Regions from separate parts of the Mesorhizobium sp. CAU 1732 genome, predicted to be linked through region 2. Evidence: riboswitches for the same ligand, from Rfam matches in the RefSeq annotation. Region 2 holds a riboswitch; the other holds the start of a gene.
The links. A riboswitch is a leader RNA that binds a small molecule or an ion and turns the genes downstream of it on or off. The one in region 2 is predicted to bind thiamine pyrophosphate.
Positions count from the first base shown of each region.

Region 1: it holds a riboswitch for thiamine pyrophosphate, as region 2 does, so the genes downstream of both, thiB (thiamine ABC transporter substrate binding subunit) here and AAFN55_RS04650 (YkoF family thiamine/hydroxymethylpyrimidine-binding protein) in region 2, are expected to answer to the same signal.

Region 1 covers NZ_JBDQQR010000002.1:411,570-415,975, reverse strand. The annotation lists gene thiP (thiamine/thiamine pyrophosphate ABC transporter permease) at 1-1,233, opposite strand, end outside; gene thiB (thiamine ABC transporter substrate binding subunit) at 1,301-2,296, opposite strand; TPP riboswitch at 2,337-2,458, opposite strand; gene AAFN55_RS19725 (thiamine diphosphokinase) at 2,602-3,234, shown strand; gene AAFN55_RS19720 (ABC-F family ATP-binding cassette domain-containing protein) at 3,249-4,406, shown strand, end outside.
Region 2 covers NZ_JBDQQR010000001.1:922,841-927,246, reverse strand. The annotation lists gene AAFN55_RS04660 (aldehyde dehydrogenase family protein) at 1-797, opposite strand, end outside; gene AAFN55_RS04655 (LysR family transcriptional regulator) at 918-1,823, shown strand; TPP riboswitch at 1,909-2,022, shown strand; gene AAFN55_RS04650 (YkoF family thiamine/hydroxymethylpyrimidine-binding protein) at 2,013-2,621, shown strand; gene AAFN55_RS04645 (ABC transporter permease) at 2,647-3,444, shown strand; gene AAFN55_RS04640 (ABC transporter ATP-binding protein) at 3,441-4,196, shown strand; gene AAFN55_RS04635 (ABC transporter substrate-binding protein) at 4,193-4,406, shown strand, end outside.

The DNA of each region.
Region 1 (4,406 bases), on a different contig from region 2:
GACCATGACCGGCGCGATTGCGAAGACCTGGCCGGTGTGGCGCAGCAGGATGAACCACCCAGCGCCGACGACGATGGGCGGCACCACGAGAACGAAGCCTGCGCCGGTGTCGAGCATACGCTCAAGCAGCGACGGAGCAGCGCTTGTCGGTCTGCGCATTTCCATGGCCCGTCGTGCCATCGTCAACGACAGCGAAAGCGCGACGCACAGAAACGCGGACAGGGATGCGAGAAGCAGGCTGGTCACCGTTGCCGCATGGACGGCTGGATCCACGGCGAGGCGCGACAGATCGGCCCGCAGTCCCGCGATGATCGTCGCGGCGAGCGGTGCGGCAACGAAAACAAGCGCCGCGAGGATGGTCGCACCGTTTGTGAGTCGTTCCGCACGACCGGCCACGACGGGTCGTCTTGGCGCGACGGGCAGGTTGGCGTCGCCGGCCATGTTTGCGCCGGTTCGCGTCAGGAGAATCACCACCACGACGGTCAGCACGATTTGCAATGCGGTGAGCGCCAGGGCGCGTGCGGGGTCGAAATCGAAGCGCAGCGCCTGGTAGATCGCGACTTCCAGCGTCGTGGCGCGAGGACCGCCGCCGAGCGTCAGAACGATGGTGAACGAGGTCACGCAGAGCATGAAGACGAGGCCGGCAACGCCTGGGAGTGCGGCGCGGAGCACGGGCCACTCGATGAGCCTGAACGAGGAACGCGCGCCCATGCCCAACTGTGCCGCCAGCCGCCACTGATCGGCCGGAACGGTTTCCAACGCATGGAGCAGCAGACGCGTGGCGAGTGGCAGATTGAAGAAAACGTGAGCGACGAGGATGCCCGAGAGCCCGTAAATCCCTTGCCATCGCGCGCCGAGAACATCCGTCAGCGGCTGTGCGAGAATGCCTGCTCGCCCAAGCAGAGCAAGGATGCCGAGGGCTGCCACGATCGCCGGCAGTGCCAGCGGCAGGGCGAAAAGGCGCAAGATGAATGCACGCCCCGGGAAATGCGGGTGGCGCGCGAGCGCGCGCGCCACGAACAGGGCCGGAAGCACCGACAGGATCGTCGACAATGCCGCCTGCCAGACGGTGAAACGGGCAACACGGAAAAGGTAGGCGTCGAGCGCCGAGACAGCGCCCGACCAGTCGTTCAACGCCTCGACTGCGAGGCCTGAGAAGGCCCCGCCGATCAGGATCGCGATCGCGGCGAGGCCTATGATGCCCGCGAGGACGCGGCGGTCGATCCTATCCATGGCAGGCCGGAGGGGGGCGTGAAGGCATGCGGTCCATCAGCTTGCCGCCCCATCCGCCGTCATGTCGTTACCGGCTCATCACGCCGAGCCATTCGTTCACCCAGTTCTGGCGGTTTTCAGCCACTTCCTCCGGTGTGAACTCAAGTGTCTCGGCGGGCTTGACCAGTGCGTCGAAGACCGGATTGAGCGGCTTCGACATCGCGCCCGCGGGGAACATCCAGTTGGTTTCCGGGATCGCATCCTGGAAGCCGGGGCCCGTCATGAATTCGAGGAACTGTTTCGCAAGCGGGTTCTCCGCGCCCTTCCTCGTCGCGCCGGCCACCTCGACCTGGAGGTAGTGCCCCTCCGCGAAGGCGGCAGCCTTGTAGCGCTGCGAATCCTCGGCGATCTCGTGGTAGGCTGGCGACGTGGTGTAGGAGAGCACCATCGGCGCCTCGCCGCTGGTGAACAGGCCGTAGGCCTCGCTCCAGCCGGGCGTGACCGTCAGGACGCGCTTCTGAAGTTTCGTCCACGCCTCGACCGCATCGTCGCCATAGACCGCCTTGACCCAAAGCAGCAGCCCGAGACCCGGCGTCGAGGTGCGCGGATCCTGGATGACGATCTTGTCCTCCGGATCGCCATCGACGAGCTCTTTCAGGCTCGCGGGCGGCGTGTCGAGCGCTTCTGTGTCGTAGACGAAGGCGAAGTAGCCGTAGTCGAAGGGAACGAAAATATCGTCGTTCCAGCCGCCGGGAACATCGACCGCGTCGAGCGCGATGCCATGCTCGGCGAAGAGCCCGGTTTCCCTGGCCTCGAACGTCAGGTTCGTGTCCAGCCCGAGCACGATGTCGGCGGCGCTGCCTGCGCCTTCCAGCTTCAGCCTATTGAGAAGCGCCACGCCATCGGCGACGGCCACGAATTCGAGATCGCAGGAACATTCCGCCTCGAAGGCCTTCTCGACCGCGGGGCCTGGCCCCCAATCCGCCGTGAAGCTGTCATAGGTGTAGACGGTGAGCTTTTCCTGCGCGAACGCAGGTGCGGCCATGAGCGAGAGTGCGGACAGGGTGAGAAGAGAATTGCGCATCGGCGCCTCCTTGGTTCGTGTTCAAGGGAAATCAGGCGCCTTCTCAGGAGCGTCTAATCCCTCCGCCGGTATAAGCCGGATCAGGTTCAGCGGGTTGGCAGGGTTTCCCCTTCATGCCTCTCAGCCGGACCGCAATTGCGACCGGCACCCCGTTAGAGCGGGACCAGACATAAAGCCGAGCGAGGCCGAGGGCAAGACCATCTCGCAAGACGAGGCGGCAGTTGGTCTTGCATTGCGCTTTCGCTTTTGTGTCTCGCCATGATAGAGGCGACGCGCATGACGATTTCCATAAACCCTCAGCCCCGATGAGCCGCTTCGCTATCCTGCTCGGCGGCGACGTTGTCGCGACGCCCCGCCTGTCGGCACAGCTCGACGGCACGCGCGTCATCGCGGCCGATTCCGGCATGCGGCATGCGGCGACGCTCGGGCTGAAGCCCGAACTGTGGACGGGCGATTTTGATTCCGTCGAAGACAGCATGCGGGAGGCCAATCCCGATGTTCCGGTGGAGGCATTCCCGCCTGAAAAGGACATGACCGACGGCGAGATCGCCATAGATGCAGCGTTGAAGCGTGGCGCGACCGACCTTCTTCTCGTCGGTGCTTTCGGTGGCGCCCGGGCCGACCACGCGTTCCTGCATCTGACGGCCGCGCTTCGGCTTGCCGAGAGCGGCGTTGCCTGCATGCTTTCGAGCGGTCATCAGGAAGGCTCTCCGGTTCTTCCCGGCAAGACCAGCTATGACTATGATGAGGGAACGCTCTTCAGCATTCTCGCCTTCTCCGATCTCGCAGGCCTGACGCTATCTGGCGCCAAATGGCCGCTGGCTGATCGTGACGTCGTGTTCGGTTCTTCGTTGACGCTTTCCAACGCAGTTGCCGGCCGATTGACGGTCGGCCTCTTGAGCGGTCGCGCCATGCTCGTCGCCCATCCCGTTTCCTAACCCGCATGTGATTCATGGCACCACCGCTTCTCATTCTCGACGGCATCAGGCTGACATTCGGCGGCACCCCGCTTCTCGACGGTGCATCGCTGATGGCGTCCGCCGGTGACAAGATCGCGCTTGTCGGGCGCAACGGGTCGGGCAAATCGACACTTCTGAAGATCGCTGCCGGCATGGTCGAGGCGCAGGATGGCGAGATATTCCGCCAGCCGACCGCCACCATCCGCTATCTTCCGCAGGAGCCGGACTGGTATGGCGCGCAGACCGTGCGCGCTTATGTCGAGGCCGGGCTGGGACCAGCGGACGATCCTTACCGCGCCGCCTATCTGATCGAGAGCCTTGGGCTCACCGGCGATGAAGAGCCGACGACCCTGTCGGGCGGCGAGGCGCGACGCGCGGCACTGGCTCGCGTCATGGCGCCGGAACCCGACATCCTTCTGCTCGACGAGCCGACAAACCACCTCGACCTTTCCACCATCGAATGGCTGGAAGGTGAGTTGATGCGCACCAAGTCGGCGCTGATCATGATCTCGCACGACCGGCGCTTTCTCGAGCGCATCAGCCGGGCAACAGTCTGGCTCGATCGCGGCGTAACGCGGCGGCTGGACAAGGGCTTTTCGCATTTCGAAGAATGGCGCGACCAGATCCTCGAAGAGGAAGAACGAGATCAGCACAAGCTCGGTCGGCAGATCGTGCGCGAGGAGCACTGGCTGCGCTACGGCGTGACTGCGCGCCGCAAGCGCAACATGCGCCGGCTGGGCGATCTCCACTCCATGCGCCAGCAATTCCGTACGCGGCGAGGCCCCGAGGGGCTTGCGACCCTGACCGCGGCCGACAGCCAGGAATCCGGCAAGCTCGTCATCGAGGCGAAAAAGATCGCGAAGAGCTACGGCGATCTCACCGTGGTGAGCGACTTCTCGACCCGTATCCAGCGCGGCGACCGCGTCGGTCTGGTAGGGCCCAATGGTGCGGGCAAGACGACGCTTCTGAAGATGCTGATCGGCCAGCTTGCGCCCGATACGGGCAGCGTTCGGCTCGGCGCGAACCTCGACATCGCGGCACTCGACCAGAAGCGCGAACTCGACCCGACCGAGACGCTCGCGCATTATCTGACGGACGGGCGCGGTGATAGCCTCGTCGTCAATGGTGAGCAGAAGCATGTCGTGTCCTAC
Region 2 (4,406 bases):
ACGATGCCCGCATTGTTGCCGCCGAGTTCGAGGATCGCGCGCGCAAAGCGCTTGGCGAGGCGCGGGCCGACGTCGCGGCCCATGCGGGTCGAGCCGGTCGCCGACACCAGCGGAACCTTGGGATGATCCACCAACACTTCGCCGATCGCGCGATCGCCGATCAGAACCTGGAGCAGTCCTTCCGGCGCGTCCCCGAAACGCTTCAGCGCACGGGCGAAGATCGCCTCGCAGGCGAGCGCGGTGAGCGGCGTCTTTTCGGACGGCTTCCAGACGACGCTGTCGCCGCAGACGAATGCAAGGCACGCGTTCCAGGACCAGACGGCGACGGGGAAGTTGAAGGCCGAAATGACGCCCACGACGCCCAGCGGATGCCAGGTTTCCATCATGCGGTGGCCCGGACGCTCGGTCGCGATCGTCAGGCCGTAGAGCTGGCGGGACAGGCCGACCGCGAAGTCGCAGATGTCGATCATCTCCTGCACTTCGCCCAGGCCTTCCGACGGGATCTTGCCGACTTCGATCGACACCAGACGGCCGAGGTCTTCCTTGGAGGCGCGGAGTTCCTCGCCCAGCAGGCGAACCAGTTCGCCGCGGCGCGGCGCCGGCACGAGACGCCAGGCGCGGAATGCGGCGTCGGCGGCCTCGATGGCCTTCTTCGCGTCCGCTTCCGAAATCGTCTTCAGCGATGCGATCTCCGTGCCGGACACGGGGCTCCTGACGGCCATGTCGCCAGCCGTGAGCACCTTTGCGTCGAGCCCGAGACGGACGAGGATGTCCGTGGTTTCCTGTCTGATATCCATGATCGCTTTTCCTTGCTTTTCTTCGTTTCGGGTCAGCCCAGGCGAATGTTGCCCGGCAACTTAAGACTCGGATTGCTCCGGCGATTGCGCTAAATGCGGCTAAGTTGATGCGATATCCAGATGACCCTCACCCGCAAACTGACACCTGACATCACCAAGTTGCAAGCGTTCGAATGCGCTGCGCGGCATGCGAATTTCACGCTTGCGGCGACGGAACTGCACCTGACGCAGAGCGCCATCAGCCGGCAGATCAAGGATCTGGAAGCGCAGCTCGGCGTCGCATTGTTCGAGCGGGTGCGCCAGCGCGTGGTCCTGTCGGGCGCGGGGCGAAAATTCCTGCCCGACGTGCGCCGGATCCTTGCACAAACCGAGGAATCGATGCTGCGCGTGATGACATCGTCGCAGTCGACGTCGCTGACGCTCGCCACCCTGCCGACATTCGGCGCACGATGGCTGTTGCCCCGCCTGCCCGATTTCCTGAAGAACAACCCCGACATCGCGCTGAACGTTTTCTCGCATTCACGGCCTTTCGACCTGGAGGAGAAGTCGTTCGACGCGGCCATCCATTACGGCGCCCCGATCTGGGCCGGCGCGACCTGCCGCTACATCTGCCGCGAGGAAATCCTGCCCGTGGCGAGCCCGACGCTTCTCGAGCGGCCGGACGGCGACATGGTGAGCCTGATCGAGCGGGGGCCGTTGCTGCATCTCGACACGCGCCCGAAAGCGTGGAGCGACTGGTTCAGGCAGGTGCGCGGCGACGAGGTCTCATCCTATCGCGGCCACCGGTTCGACCAGTTCAACATGGTTATCCAGGCCGCAACCGCAGGTATGGGTTTCGCGCTGGTGCCGCGCTATCTCATCGAAACGGAACTGGATCAGGGCATTCTCCAGGTCGTGGTCGACATCCCGTTGCCGACCGAGAACAGCTACTATCTCGTGGTGCCGGATCGCGAGCTGGAAAATCCCCTCGTCAATCGCCTGCACGACTGGATGGTGGCACAGGTCGCGACGAGCGGCGTCGCCTGAGCGGTCACGTGGGACAGCCTGATCGCGAACCTGTCCACAAATGCAGATTCGCTCTTGCCCATCGGGCGTCGATCTGATTGTTTGCGCCCATCCACAGGGGTGCTCCGTATTGTCGGGGCTGAGACGCGGGCGCGAAGCCCTCAAACCCTAGAAGCTGATCTGGGTAATACCAGCGGAGCGAGGCGGGCTATGTTTTCAGGCGCACAGATTTCCCTTTATCCCATGACCGGCGATTTCGTCGGCGTCATCATGAGCGCGCTCGGCGCGCTCGATCCCTATCGCGATCAATTGCGAATCGAGACCGACGACATCTCGACGCTTCTCGTCGGCCCGCCCGAAGTGCTGTTTCCGGCGATGCGCGACCTGTTCGTCGCGACGGCCGCGAGCGGCATCCACTGCGTGCTTTCGGCTGCGATCTCGCGCGGATGCCCGGGCGAGCCGGACGACGCGATCTGCGCGTCCCCGCAACTGAACGGTCCTCGCGAGCCGATCGAGCAGCGCAAGGATGCGGCATTCGCGGCGATAGCCGGCGCGCCGCACACGGGCTCTACGATCGCCGCGCAATTCTCGCTCTACGTGATGGGCGAAGGCGATCACATGGACGAGATCTACGGCTGCATCGACTTCGTGAAGCGCTCCGGCGTGTTCGATCGCTCGAAGAATTTCTGTACCCGGCTGGGCGGCGATGCCGGCCCCGTCTTCGCCGCGCTGGAAGCCGCGTTCTGCAAGTTCGGGCCTCCCGAGGGGCATGTGACGATCGACCTGACGGTTTCGGCGAACAGCCCGACGCCGCGCTGACGCCCACAGCGACGATAGATCCCTCATGCCCTCATCACCATCCGCGCGGGCGGTCGCGTCCGCGTTCGCCAAGGCCGGCCCCGCCATCGTGTCGGTCGGTTCGCTGTTTGCCGCGTGGGAATTCTACGCGCAGACCTCCGGCATCTCGCCGACCACGCTGCCGGCACCGTCGCGGGTGCTCGCGCAGATGGTGCAGCATCGCGCGGCGCTCATCGACAACACGCTGCCAACCATCCGCGCGACGCTCCTGGGCTTCGCCTGCTCGCTGACGGCCGCCTTCACCTTCTCGGTGGCGATCGATTTCTTCAAACCGTTGCGCCGGGCGCTCTTTCCCGTCTTCATCATCAGCCAGACCCTGCCGCTAATCGCGATCGCTCCGCTCATCGTTTTGTGGTTCGGCTTCGGCCTGACGCCGAAGATCGTGCTCGTCGCGCTCGTCACCTTCTTTCCGATGCTGGTGGCACTCGTCCAGGGCTATGCGTCCACCGACAGGGATATCGAGGCCCTGCTCGCGTCCATGGGCGCATCGCGGTGGCGCATCTTCATCGCCGCGCGGCTGCCGTCGGCCCTGCCCTACTTCTTCGCGGGGCTGCGCATTTCAATCACCTATGCGGTGGTCGCCGCGATCTTCGCGGAATATGCCGGGGCGGCGAAGGGGCTCGGCATCTACATCCTCAACGCCAAGAACAATTTCCGGCCGGATCTGGTGCTCGCAGCCGTCGTGATCAGCGCCACGCTGACGCTCGTCCTGTTCGCCACGGCGATGCTCGTCCAGCGCATTGCGATGCCGTGGCAGCAGCTCGACGGGGACCAGCGCCGATGAGCGCCAACCGGCTCGAGCTGCGGCACTTACGAAAAAGGTTCGGCGATCTCGACGTGCTGGCCGACATCTCGCTCACCGTGAAGCCGGGCGAGTTCGTGTCCATCCTCGGGCCATCCGGCGCGGGCAAGTCGACGATCTTCAAGCTTCTCACCGGAGGGGTTGAACCGGATGGCGGCGAAGTGCTGTTCGACGGCACGCCGCTCATGAAAGACCGTCGCCCGTTCGCGTTCATGCCGCAACGCGACGCACTGATGCCGTGGCGGCGCATCATCGACAATGCCACGCTCGGCCTCGAAGTGCGGGGGATGGCTCGCAGCCGGGCCCGCGCGCAGGTCGCACCGCTCTTCGCCGAATTCGGCCTCGATGGTTTCGAGCGCCACTATCCCGCGCAGCTTTCGGGCGGGATGCGCCAGCGGGCCGCTCTTTTGCGCACCGTCGTCCAGCACCGCGACATGCTCCTGCTGGACGAGCCATTCGGTGCGCTGGACGCGCTGACGCGGGCCGGCATGCAGCAATGGCTTCAAACCATGTGGAACCATCACCGGTGGACAGCGCTGCTGATCACGCATGACGTACGCGAAGCGGTCTTCCTGTCCGATCGGATCTATGTTCTCACCGCGCGGCCGGCACGGGTCATGACCGAAATCGCCGTGCCGCTGCGGCGTCCCCGCATTGATCTTGCCACGCCCGAGGCGAGCGCCATCGAAGCGCAGCTTTTGCAGACACTTCTCAATCCCGACAAGAGGACCTGACCATGCCCACCCGCCGCCAGATGATCGCCGCCGCGCTCGCCGCCCCCTTCGTGCCACGTCTGGCGTTCGCTCAGTCGCAGTCGGTGACCGTCGCGCTCGACTGGACGCCCAACACGAACCACATCGGCCTCTATGTCGCGCAGGCCAAGGGCTACTATGACGAGGCGGGGCTGGAGGTTCAGATCCTGCCCTACAGCGACACGGCAGCCG